DNA from 3 places in the Metabacillus indicus genome. Region 2 is predicted to be linked to each of the others. Evidence: riboswitches for the same ligand, from Rfam matches in the RefSeq annotation. Region 2 holds a riboswitch; each other region holds the start of a gene.
What was found. Region 2 has a riboswitch for S-adenosylmethionine ahead of ACK1LH_RS04695 (MetQ/NlpA family ABC transporter substrate-binding protein). Riboswitches for the same ligand answer to the same signal wherever they lie in the genome.
Positions count from the first base shown of each region.

Region 1: another riboswitch for S-adenosylmethionine. It lies ahead of ACK1LH_RS09090 (YezD family protein); the one in region 2 lies ahead of ACK1LH_RS04695 (MetQ/NlpA family ABC transporter substrate-binding protein).
Region 3: another riboswitch for S-adenosylmethionine. It lies ahead of ACK1LH_RS18135 (methionine ABC transporter ATP-binding protein); the one in region 2 lies ahead of ACK1LH_RS04695 (MetQ/NlpA family ABC transporter substrate-binding protein).

Region 1 covers NZ_CP176757.1:1,816,118-1,820,191, forward strand. Annotated here, with positions in the region: gene ACK1LH_RS09070 (dihydroorotate dehydrogenase) at 1-654, shown strand, start outside; gene pyrF (orotidine-5'-phosphate decarboxylase) at 623-1,342, shown strand; gene pyrE (orotate phosphoribosyltransferase) at 1,339-1,971, shown strand; gene ACK1LH_RS09085 (hypothetical protein) at 2,007-2,267, opposite strand; SAM riboswitch class I at 2,439-2,544, shown strand; gene ACK1LH_RS09090 (YezD family protein) at 2,609-2,752, shown strand; gene ACK1LH_RS09095 (phosphoadenylyl-sulfate reductase) at 2,858-3,559, shown strand; gene ACK1LH_RS09100 (anion permease) at 3,614-4,074, shown strand, end outside.
Region 2 covers NZ_CP176757.1:927,415-931,488, forward strand. Annotated here, with positions in the region: gene ACK1LH_RS04685 (phytoene desaturase family protein) at 1-797, shown strand, start outside; gene ACK1LH_RS04690 (phytoene/squalene synthase family protein) at 790-1,623, shown strand; SAM riboswitch class I at 1,769-1,875, shown strand; gene ACK1LH_RS04695 (MetQ/NlpA family ABC transporter substrate-binding protein) at 1,943-2,758, shown strand; gene ACK1LH_RS04700 (protein adenylyltransferase SelO) at 3,051-4,074, shown strand, end outside.
Region 3 covers NZ_CP176757.1:3,533,778-3,537,851, reverse strand. Annotated here, with positions in the region: gene ACK1LH_RS18145 (alpha/beta hydrolase) at 1-165, opposite strand, end outside; SAM riboswitch class I at 237-343, opposite strand; gene ACK1LH_RS18140 (DUF4395 domain-containing protein) at 492-914, shown strand; SAM riboswitch class I at 980-1,085, shown strand; SAM riboswitch class I at 1,172-1,276, shown strand; gene ACK1LH_RS18135 (methionine ABC transporter ATP-binding protein) at 1,540-2,571, shown strand; gene ACK1LH_RS18130 (methionine ABC transporter permease) at 2,561-3,211, shown strand; gene ACK1LH_RS18125 (MetQ/NlpA family ABC transporter substrate-binding protein) at 3,224-4,054, shown strand; gene ACK1LH_RS18120 (M20 family metallopeptidase) at 4,074-4,074, shown strand, end outside.

The DNA of each region.
Region 1 (4,074 bases), 890 kb from region 2:
CTTGCAAATGTGGCGGGCTCAGCAGAAGAAGATTATGTAGAAGTCGCAAGAGAGATCAGCAGGGCGAAAAATGTTCACGCGCTTGAACTGAACATTTCCTGTCCGAATGTGAAAACCGGTGGAATTGCTTTCGGTACAAACCCCGAAATGGCAGCCTCCCTTACGCGAGCAGTTAAAGCTGTGTCAGAGGTGCCTGTTTATGTCAAGCTGTCACCGAACGTCAGCAATATCACGGAAATTGCCAAAGCGATCGAAGCGGCTGGAGCAGATGGATTAACGATGATCAACACGCTCATCGGAATGAGGCTGGATTTGAAAACAGGAAAGCCGGTTCTTGCAAACCGAACAGGAGGATTATCCGGTCCTGCCATCAAACCGGTAGCCATCCGCATGATTCATGAAGTCAGCCAGGCTGTATCCATTCCTATTATCGGCATGGGCGGTGTTCAGACAGCAGAAGATGTTCTTGAATTCATGTATGCGGGGGCAAGCGCCGTAGCCGTAGGAACAGCCAACTTTGTAAATCCATTCGTCTGCCCTGAAATCATTGAAGAACTGCCTCATGTCCTTAAAAAATATGGGTTTGACCACATTACAGAATGCATTGGAAGGAGCTTTAAGCATGAACGAGAGACCGCTGATTATCGCGCTTGATTTTAAGGATGCTGCGGAAACAGGAGAATTCCTGAAAAAGATGTCCGGACAAAAGCTGTATGTAAAAGCAGGCATGGAGCTCTTTTACCGGGAAGGTCCTGCAATCATCGATCAGCTGAAATCAGGCGGACATGAGATTTTCCTTGATCTTAAGCTCCATGATATTCCCGAAACAGTGAAAAAAGCGATGAGGGGTCTTGCCGGACTCGGAGTCAATCTGGTCAATGTGCATGCTGCCGGCGGCAGTGCCATGATGGAATCTGCAATGGAAGGTCTTGAGGCCGGAACACCTGCAGGCTCCAAGCGTCCCGCCTGCATTGCTGTCACTCAGCTGACAAGCACATCGGCAGAGATGCTGAAGAAAGAATTGCTGATCGGCAACAGCCTTGATGATACGGTGCTAAGCTACGCTAAGCTTGCGGCGAAAAGCGGCCTTGACGGTATTGTCTGCTCTTCTCTGGAGGTGCCCCGCATCTACAGCGAGCTTCCAGCCTCGTTTATGACCGTAACACCCGGCATACGCATGAGCGGAGATGCAGTAAATGACCAGGTCAGGGTGGCAACTCCTGAAAAAGCGAGAGAGCTTGGGTCAACCGGAATTGTGGTCGGACGGAGCATCACTAAAGCACCGGATCCGCTTGCGGCCTATACTCAAATGAAAAACGCCTGGGAGGGACTGCCTGTATGAACCATCAAATTGCAGAACAACTGCTGACAATCGAAGCTGTATTCCTTAGCCCGAATGATCCGTTTACATGGTCAAGCGGGCTCAAATCACCGATCTACTGCGATAACCGCCTCACGCTTTCTTATCCGGAAGTAAGAAAAAACATTGCAGAAGGCCTGTCGGCTCTGATCAGAGAGCATTATCCCCAAGCTGAAATGATAGCAGGCACGGCTACTGCAGGAATTCCTCATGCTGCATGGGTAAGTGATCTTCTGAATCTGCCGATGTCCTATGTGAGAAGCAAGCCAAAGGGACACGGAAAGGGCAATCAGATTGAAGGAAAGATCCGGGAAGGACAGAAAGTGGTAGTAGTGGAGGATTTGATTTCAACCGGAGGAAGCGTTATTACGGCGGTCAAAGCCCTTAGAGAAGCCGGATGCGAAGTGATCGGCGCTGTATCCATTTTCACATATGAACTGCAAAAAGGGACAGAGATGCTTGAGGAAGAAGGCATTCATTCCGTATCACTGACGGACTATTCATCTCTGATTGAAACAGCTCTGAAAAAAGGCTCCATTCAAAAAGAAGACTTAGCCAAGCTGAAGAAATGGCGTGAAAATCCATCGTCAGAAGAATGGCTGAACGTATAAATGATAAAGGCATCAGAAGCAGCTGATGCCTTTTTTTATTTCCATATCAGCACGCTTCCGGAAAAAGCCAGTGTGCTGATCAGCAAAAAGCCAATTCTGAATCCTTTTTTCTGCCAGGGTGCAGGCAGCAGCTTCCCGCTGAGTTTAAATCCCGCAGAACCGAGCATTCCGAAACACTTCATCACTCCGCGTTCCTCTTTCATTTTTTCAAAAATGGCTGGGTCATCAATCTCCATTGCCGCATAAGCTAATGAAAATCCGCCTAACGCATAAAAAACGGCAGCTGCACTTAACAAGATAAAAATAACTCCCACCTCCCGGACGAACTATAGTACACCTTATTCCGGCGCTGTATATCTAGCACTTTTTTATCAATAGTTCCTAAAAAGAGTCGTTTTTTTAATTCCGATAGAAAAACTAAGGTTGACAGTGACTGCAATTGTGATAAAATTTAGAAAAATATAATAAACTTATCCAGAGAGGCGGAGGGAACTGGCCCGGTGAAGCCCGGCAACCTGCATGCGTGCAAGGTGCTACATCCAGCAAAATGAAACCCATTTTGGAAGATAAGGTTGATGCCTGAACAGTCTTTCAAACCGGAAGGCTTTTTTTAATGGGAAAGAAACGGGGGACCACTGTGGGTACTGATCAAAAACTTGACGCGGTCATCGACAGGCTGAAGGAAATGCTGAACACAATGAGCTATGGTTCTGTGACACTGATCGTTCAGGACGGAAAAGTGATTCAGCTTGAGAAAAATGAAAAAATAAGAATGAAATGAAAAATGCTGACTGGATAAACTGGAGGCATTTTAACGAAAGCGGGCTCCTGTCCTACTATTAAAAGCTTTTTGTACAGGACCTGAAAAAGTGAGGAGAAGACCAGCATGCTTACGTATAAAACATGGCAGGAGCATGAACAGACTTTTGAAACAGACGACGGGTACAGCGGCGCATTGAATGTGCTGAACTGGGCTTACGGCCATTACGGCGAAGAGATTGTCTATGCCTGCAGCTTTGGCATTGAGGGCATTGTTCTCATTGACCTGATTTCAAAAGTAAAACCGGATGCGTCGATTGTGTTTCTTGATACAGATGTTCATTTCAAGGAAACATATGAAACCATTGAACGTGTAAAAGAAAAGTATCCCAAGCTCCGAATTACGATGAAAAAACCAGCCCTTACCCTTGCAGAACAAGCTGAACAGCATGGAGATAAGCTGTGGGAAACAAATCCGAATCAGTGCTGTGCAATCAGAAAGCTTCAGCCGCTGAATGAAACACTCTCTCAGTCAAAAGCGTGGATTTCAGGGCTTCGGAGAGAGCAGTCTGAAACAAGGAAAAATGTGCAATTTATCAATAAAGACGACAAGTTTCAGTCGGTAAAAGTCTGTCCTCTCATTCACTGGACGTGGAAAGATGTCTGGCGCTATGTTCATAAAAATGACCTCCCTTATAATCCGCTCCATGATCAGGGATATCCGAGCATCGGCTGTTTCCACTGCACGCAGCCTGCGTTCAGTGCAGATGATCTGCGCTCAGGCAGATGGAGCGGCCAGGGCAAAACAGAATGCGGCCTGCATGGATAAGGAGGGATTGCGGTGCTTGAACTGGGTGCGCTTGCCATCAGTCTCTTTTTCGCCATGAATATTGGAGCGAGCGGGGCCGCTGCTTCCATGGGAGTAGCTTACGGTTCCGGTGCAGTTCCGAAAGCCCGGCATGCCCTTTTTATATGCGCCATCGGTGTTTTTGCAGGCGCGTATCTTGGCGGGGGAGAGGTTGTTAAGACAATAAGTGCCGGAATTATTCCGCAGGATATCATTGATGTGAAAGTTGTTCTGATCATTATTTTGTCTGCGACAAGCTCGCTGTTTCTTGCAAACCTGCTGGGAATCCCGCTTTCAACAAGCGAGGTGACGGTTGGAGCCGTTGTGGGAGTGGGAGTTGCCTATCAGATCCTATTTATTAAATCACTGATGATTATCATGATGTTCTGGGTGATTGTTCCTGTCGCAGCTTTCGGAATTGCCTGGCTGTTCGGCAAAGGGCTTTATAAAGTGCAGCATAAACCGTTCTTTAAAGACCGTCCGCTCCTTACAGGCAT
Region 2 (4,074 bases):
TTGAAAATGCCCTTCTAAATTCTGGCGTAAAGGTGATGAAAAATGCTAATGTTGAAAGAGTAGTGACAGAGGGCGATCAAGCAGCGGCTTTGATTGTAAACGGAGAAGAAGTCAAGGCGGATGCCTTTGTTTTAAACGGCGATTTTCCAGGCGCATCAAAGATGATTCCAAAGGAGTCAATGCCTGCAAGAAACTATACGGCGTCATCCAGCTGTGTTCTGCTTTACTTCGGACTGGACAAAGTCTACACGGATTCACCTGTGCATCAGTTTTTTATGGGCTCGAATTTTCAGCAGCATATGAAAGAAATCTTTGAAACGAAAGAAGTTCCGTCAGATCCTTCCATCTACGCATTTCATCCTTCTGTAATCGATTCCTCACTTGCACCCGAGGGCCACGGCGTTTTATATGCACTTGTGCCGGTGCCATCAGGCAGTTCGATCAACTGGGGGGAACAGGAAGGTTTTGTTGAAAAGGTTATTGATCAGCTTGAAGAAAGAGGATTTCCCGGTCTCAGAAAGTCAATCCAGTGGAAAAAAGTCAGAACACCGGATGACAAAGAAATGGAAGGACTCTTTCAGGGAGGAAGCTTCGGCATCGCTCCGACTTTGTTCCAATCCGGCGTGTTCAGACCGCAGGTTAAACCATCCAAGCTCACAAACGTTTATGCAGCAGGAGCTTCGATCCACCCCGGAGGCGGGATCCCAATCGTTATGCAGGGGGCGAAGCTGATGGTTTCTGCCATCTTATCCGATCATCAAAACAAAGAGAGGGAAGGAGTGAGTCTGAGTGGTTGATTTAAAACAGGCCTATCAGCAATGTGAAGAAGTCATCCGGCATCATTCTAAAACTTTCTATAAAGCTTTTTCGCTTCTGCCTCCTAAAAAAAGAAAAGCAGTGTGGGCTGTATACGCCTTCTGCAGAATCGTCGATGACATCGTAGACGAGGGAGAGAGGCCAAGTGAAGAGTTAATGGAATTCACGGCTGAATTCGACTCTTTTCTAAGAGGGGATTACTCTAAAGATAATTTCATGTGGGTGGCCCTGCACGATACATTCACCAATTACGATATGGATGTGGAAGCCTTCCGGGACATGATTAAAGGCCAGGGAATGGATCTTGTCAAAATCCGCTATCAGTCTATGGAAGAAGTGCTTGATTATTCGTATCACGTTGCAAGCACAGTCGGCCTCATGCTTTTGCCGGTGCTTGCTCCGAAGAAGACAAACGTTCTTCGCGAAGGGGCTATCGCTCTTGGACTCGGCATGCAGCTGACGAACATCCTCAGGGATATCGGAGAAGATCTCGAACGCGGCCGCATTTACGTCCCTGAAGAGGTAATGGCAAAACATAAAATGACCGAATTTGATCTGCAGCAGCAGAAGGTAACCCCTGAATTTATCAGAGTGTGGGAGCATCTTGCCGCAGAAGCGGAAAAGCATTACGATACAGCGATGCTGACTATGCATGAATATCCTCTGCATTCCCGCGCACCTGTGAAAGCTGCCGGACACTTCTACCGTGCAATCCTTAATAAAATCCGCTTGAATGACTACAATGTGTTCGGTGAGCGGAATTTTGTGTCAAGTGAAGAAAAACATGCGATTCTTTCGCAAATCTGATTTTGAACACAGCTCAGCGCTGCACCGTCTTCATCGGGACGGTGCTTTTTGGCAGTCTGTTAATCTCACTATTTTGATTATTCTAAAATAATGATTGACAGAACCCATTACGCAGTATAAGATTACGTTATTCAATTTAATAGCTTGCTTATCAAGAGTGACTGAGGGAACAGGCCCTGCGACGTCCGGCAACCTCCTTAAATGGAACGGTGCTAAATCCTGCAGAATGTCCTTCATTCTGAAAGATAAGTCGTCATATATACGATTCCTCTTTCTGAATGAAGGAGGAATTTTTTTATTTATTTAGGGGGAAAAAGACATGAAGAAAATGGTGTTGGCATTATTAGTAGCAGGAGCGGGAATCCTGTCTGCGTGCGGCGCAGAGGAAACTAACGGAGAGAAGAAAGAAATTAAAATCGGCGCATCAGCCGGTCCCTACACAGATATGGTGGAACTGGCTATTAAACCCGGTCTTGAAAAAAAGGGATATGAAGTTGAGGTGGTTCAGTTCAACGATTATATTCAGCCCAATAATGCCCTGGGCAATGATGAACTCGATGCCAACCTCTTTCAGCACAAAATTTACATGGAAACATTTGCTGAGCAAAGCAAACTGGAACTTTCGGAAATTATCACAGTGCCGACGGCTCCAATGGGATTGTACTCAGACAAGGTAAAGAAGATTGATGAAGTCAAAGATGGCGCGTCAGTCGCTATTCCGAACGATCCGACGAATGCTGCCAGGGCGCTTCATATTCTGAAGGACGCAGGACTGATTCAGTTAAATGAAGAGGTCAGCCCGCTTCAAGTATCTGAAAAAGATGTGACAGAGAATCCTAAAAAACTGAAGTTCCTTCCGATTGAAGCTGCGCAGCTTCCAAGAGCTGTAGAAGATGCCGACCTATCTGCCGTGCCGGGGAACTTTGCCCTTGCGGCTAAAATGGACCTTGCGGATGCGGTGACTCTGGAGAATATGAATGACGTGCACCGCAATCGTGTTGTGATGAATACAAAAGACGCAGAATCTGAAATCGCTGAGGATATTAAAGACGTTGTTGAATCAGACGAGTTTGAGAAAGCGATAGACAAAGATTTTAAAGGATTCGGAAAGCCAGAGTGGATGGAAGGGAAATGAATAGAGCAGAATGAAAACAGTCCGTTTCGGGCTGTTTTTCTGATGGAAATTATAAAAAATGGGCTGTAAAAAACATTAAAACGTGTTCTGCGTCCAGCTCCACCGCCTAGATCCTCTGTCAGAACAAATCCAGCAAAAAAGTCAAACCCGGACTTTTCTGCCGGATTCTTATCTGCCTATCGGATCTGTTCAAGGCGCTTGCGCTTTTGTTCTTTCTTGAGTAATTCCGCTTCCTCTGAAATAATTGAGTCATAACAGAAAATAACCAAATAAGGATAGAAAAGGAGACAGGATGAAAAAATTAACCAGCGGATGGAACTTTGACAACAGCTACATGCGTCTTCCGTCACTCTTTTTTGCCAGTCAGAAACCGGCTCCGGCAAGTTCTCCTGAGATTGTGCTATTCAATGAAAAACTGGCTGCTTCTCTCGGGCTCGGTGCTGACACATTAAAAAAGGATGCGGACGTTTTTGCAGGAAACCGGATTCCGGACGGTGCAGAGCCGCTTGCACAAGCATACGCAGGTCATCAATTTGGCCATTTTACTATGCTTGGCGACGGCCGGGCAATCCTGATTGGTGAACACCTGACGCCGGATGAAAGACGAATCGATATTCAGCTGAAGGGCGGAGGAAGGACAAAATTCTCCCGGGGAGGCGATGGCCGGGCTGCTCTTGGTCCGATGCTTCGGGAGTACATCATAAGTGAAGCCATGCATGGCCTTGGCATCCCGACGACACGGAGTCTTGCAGTGATCACAACGGGAGACCCTGTCATCCGGGAATCATTTTTGCCTGGTGCGGTTCTGACCCGGATCGCTTCAAGCCACATCAGGGTTGGCACCTTCCAGTATGCGGCTAACTGGGGAAGCATAGAGGATTTAAAGGCGCTTGCTGACTATGCAATTAAGCGGCATGATCCGGAGATTGATGAAAGTGAAAACGCCTATCTGTCTTTTTTAAAGAAAGTGATTGACAGGCAGGCTGACCTCATTGCGAAATGGCAGCTTGCAGGATTTATTCACGGTGTCATGAACACCGACAACATGACAATCAGCGGAGAAACGATCGATTACGGACCATGTGCCTTCATGGACACATATGATCCGGAAACCGTATTCAGCTCCATTGATGTAAACGGTCGCTATGCATACGGCAATCAGCCTTACATCGGCGGCTGGAACCTTGCGAGACTGGCAGAATCACTTTTGCCGCTGCTTCATGAGGATGAGGAAAAGGCGGTTGAGATCGCGCAGGATGCCCTCTCAGCGTACAGTGATTTATATAAGCAGAACTGGCTTAATGGAATGAGGGCAA
Region 3 (4,074 bases), 1.5 Mb from region 2:
GCGCGGGGCATAAACGGTATATCCCTTTGCGGCCAACAGTTTTCCGAGCTCGCCAACACTTTGGGGAGTACCGGCAAATCCGTGGCACAGAAGAATGCCGATCTCATTTCCTTTATGAAAAAAACTTTCAGCTCCTGCAAGGACAGGCACATGTTTCTTCGTCATCATCATTTCCTCCCAATCAATTCTGAACTAAAAAACCCTCTCCTGCTTACAGCTGACAAGAGAGGGTTTTGTCTTTATCGGCCAAAGCATCGTGCTTTGCTGGTTGGAGCACCTTTCCGGCAAGCGGCGGCTGCTGTGAAGTCATGGAGCCAGATCTCTCGTTCACTCTTGATAGATTATATTTAATTCTTATTGGTTTAGTTGGTTTTAACGATCTTATCATGATGAAGAGATAACTGTCAATCACTTCCTGAAGCAATCCTCTTCACAAAATTGGTTCCCTGGAGTAAAATACTTATATTCCAATCAGACAGGTGGGTTTTAGTGTGAAAACCATTCCAAAACCTTTAGTATTAGTTAATCAATGGGTGATTGTGCTATCCGCTGCAGCATTCTTGATCAGCGGCATGGGCGCTTTTTTACTGGTGCCTCTTACGGCGGGAATTATGGGACTGCTGTTTAAAGTAAACCCGATTATGAAAGCTGCCGGCACCTTTTTGAAAAAAGAGCCTTCAGCCTATATACAGGAAGATTTTGATCAGCAGCAGTTTAATCAGGTGATAGCAGTGATCTGCCTGAGCCTTGGGTTTGCCGGATACATGCTTGACTGGACGGCGCTAGCCTATGCGGCGACTGCGATGGTTGCCATTGCTGCATTTGTCGCGATTCTCGGTTTTTGCATCGGCTGCTTTATCCGTTTTCAGTGGCAGCAGTATAAATACCGCAGACTTTCTAAACAGTCCAACTGATTTTTTAAAAAAGTGTTGACTTTCAGAAAATACCGGAGTAAAGTAAGACACATCGAAAATATAGCTTCTTATCACGAGAGGTGGAGGGATATGGCCCTTTGAAACCTCGGCAGCGGACTCATTATGAGAACTGTGCCAACTCCAGCAGGCGTGCAGCCTGAGAGATGAGAAGAGCGAACGGTCTTTTTTTGCAGATCCAGCCTCTTCCTGTCTTTCAGGGAGAGGTTTTTATTTTTGTTTAAAACTAAATCATGATTTTCTTATCCAGAGAAGCGGAGGGACTGGCCCCATGATGCTTCGGCAGCGGACTTTCGAAAAAGTACTGTGCCAATTCCAGCAGGCGATAGCCTGGGAGATGAGAAGAGAACCGGTGATTCGTAATGCCATGCCCTCTTCTTGTCGGATAGAAGAGGGTTTTTTGTTGTTAATGAAATTATAAAGAGTAAAAGTCTGTGGATAACATAACTAAGTTATCCTCGTCCAGCTCCAGCGCCTAGATCCTCTGTCAGAACAAATCCGTCAAAAAAGTCAAACCTGGACTTTTCCGTCGGATTCTTATCTGCCTATCGGATCTGACCAAGGCGCTTGCGCTTTTGTTCTTGCAAATAAATGGGAGGTTACATACATGATTGAATTTAAAGGTGTCACAAAGGTATACGGGAGCGGCGGCAATGAAGTGAAAGCTCTTGACGGCATTGATTTGGAAGTGAAAAAAGGGGAAATATGCGGAGTCATCGGTTTTAGCGGAGCCGGAAAAAGCACCCTGATCCGCACAGTGAATCTGCTCGAGCGTCCAACTGCAGGGCAGATCATCGTGGATGGTCTCGACTTAACGGCGCTTTCCAAAAAGGATGTGCGCGGAGTCAAACGGAAAATCGGCATGGTGTTTCAGCACTTTAATCTGCTTAATTCAAAGACAGTCTATGCAAATGTGGCGATGCCGCTGCTTCTCTCAAAGGCCTCGCCGAAAGTTATTAAGGAGCGGGTTGCTGAGCTGCTCTCGTTTGTAGGACTTGAGGACAAAGCGAATCAGTACCCTGATCAGTTATCAGGCGGCCAGAAACAGCGCGTCGGAATTGCAAGGGCACTTGCTACCCAGCCATCCATTCTTCTGTGCGATGAAGCTACCTCGGCACTTGATCCTCAGACGACAGCTTCGATTCTGAAGCTTTTGAAAAAAATCAACGAGGAATACAACATTACGATTCTCATGATCACGCATGAAATGTCAGTCATAAGAGAGGTTTGCGATACAGTAGCCGTGATCGAAGGCGGAAAAATCATAGAATCAGGTTCTGTGTTTGAGGTCTTCTCAAATCCAAAAACAAAAACCGCTTCAAACTTTGTCAGCTCTGTTCTGAATGATTCGATTCCTGAATCGGTTCTGAAACTTGTTCAGGAAGAAAACAGCCAGGGACAGATTTTCAAAATTAATTTTGTCGGAAAATCCTCAGGTCAGCCGCTGCTTTCGCAGATTGCGAAACGATTTGACCTCCATATCAACGTGCTGTTCGGCAACATCACGGAGCTTCAGGGGATTCCATTTGGACATTTAATCGTTGAACTTCAGGGAACGGAAAGTGAAATAAAAAGAGCGCTTCTGGTGATGAACCAGGAGAACGTATCAGTGAAAGAGGTGAATGCACATGCTAGTTGATTCTCAGCAAATAATCGATGCTTTAGTCGAAACACTCGCAATGACCGGTTTTTCCCTGCTTTTCTCCACGTTGATCGGCCTTCCGCTCGGCGTGCTGCTGGTCATCACCCGAAAGGGACATCTATGGGAAAACGCCATTATTTTTAACATCCTGAACGGGATTGTGAATCTTTTCCGCTCTGTGCCGTTCATCATTTTGATGGTGGCGATTGTTCCGCTGACGAGACTGATTGTCGGAACGTCGATCGGAACAGCTGCAGCTGTTGTGCCGCTTGTCTTTTACGCAGGACCCTATATTGCCAGATTAATAGAGAACTCGCTGCTTGAAGTGGACCCGGGAGTCATTGAAGCGGCAGAAGCAATGGGTGCAACGCCGACCCAGATCATCTTTAAGTTTATTGTTCCTGAAGCATTAAGCTCACTTGTTCTCAGTCTGACGATTGCGACAGTGGGACTTGTCGGTGCATCTGCGATGGCAGGGGCTGTCGGCGGAGGCGGACTTGGAGATCTCGCCATTACATACGGCTACCAGCGCTTTGACACGGTTGTCATGATCATTACAGTGGCCATTCTTGTTGTCCTTGTTCAGGGACTTCAGACTTCAGGAAACATTTTATCGAAAAAAATCAGAAGACGATAGGAGAGAACAATGATGAAAAAATGGATTATTTTAACACTGATTGCAGCACTCGCCGCTTTTGCTGCGGGATGCGGAAATAAAACAGCTAGCGGAAAAGAAGAGGTGGATGTGAAAATCGGCGTCAGCGGATCTGATAACCGCATCTGGGATTTTGTTGCCAAGAAGGCAGAAAAAGAAGGCATCAACATTGAGATTGTCAGATTTTCAGATTATGTACAGCCGAATCTTGCGCTTTCAGAAGGCGAGCTGGATGCCAATGCGTTTCAAACGATTTCTTACTTTAATGCCTTCAAAAAAGAACACAATCTTGACCTGACTCCTATTGGAACAACGGTCATCGCACCTCTTGGCCTCTACTCGGATAAATACAAATCTGTTGAAGACATTCCGGAAGGCGGAAAAATTGCAGTTCCGAATGAAGCGACAAACATGGGAAGAGCGTTCCTTCTTCTTCAGGCAGCCGGTTTAATTGAACTTCCTGAAGACTTTGACGGCAACGGATCTCTCGATAAAATCGTCAAAAATCCTAAAAACCTTGAAATCGTGCCTGTCGTCGCAGGCCAGACACCGCGTGTTCTTCCCGATGTAGCAGGTTCTATCATCAACAACGGAATTGCTGTTGATGCAGGATTTAACCCGATCAAGGATTCTATTTTCCATGAAGATGACACAGCCACACCCTATATCAACATCATCGCAACACGCACAGAAGACAAGGACCGCAAAGAACTGAAACGCATCGTTGAGCTTTACCAGGAGGAAGACACGGCTGAATTTATTGAAAAAGAATACGATGGAGCCACGATTCCGACGTTTGTCCCTCTAAGTGAAATTGGAGAATAATCATTGAGGAGGAAAGAGCA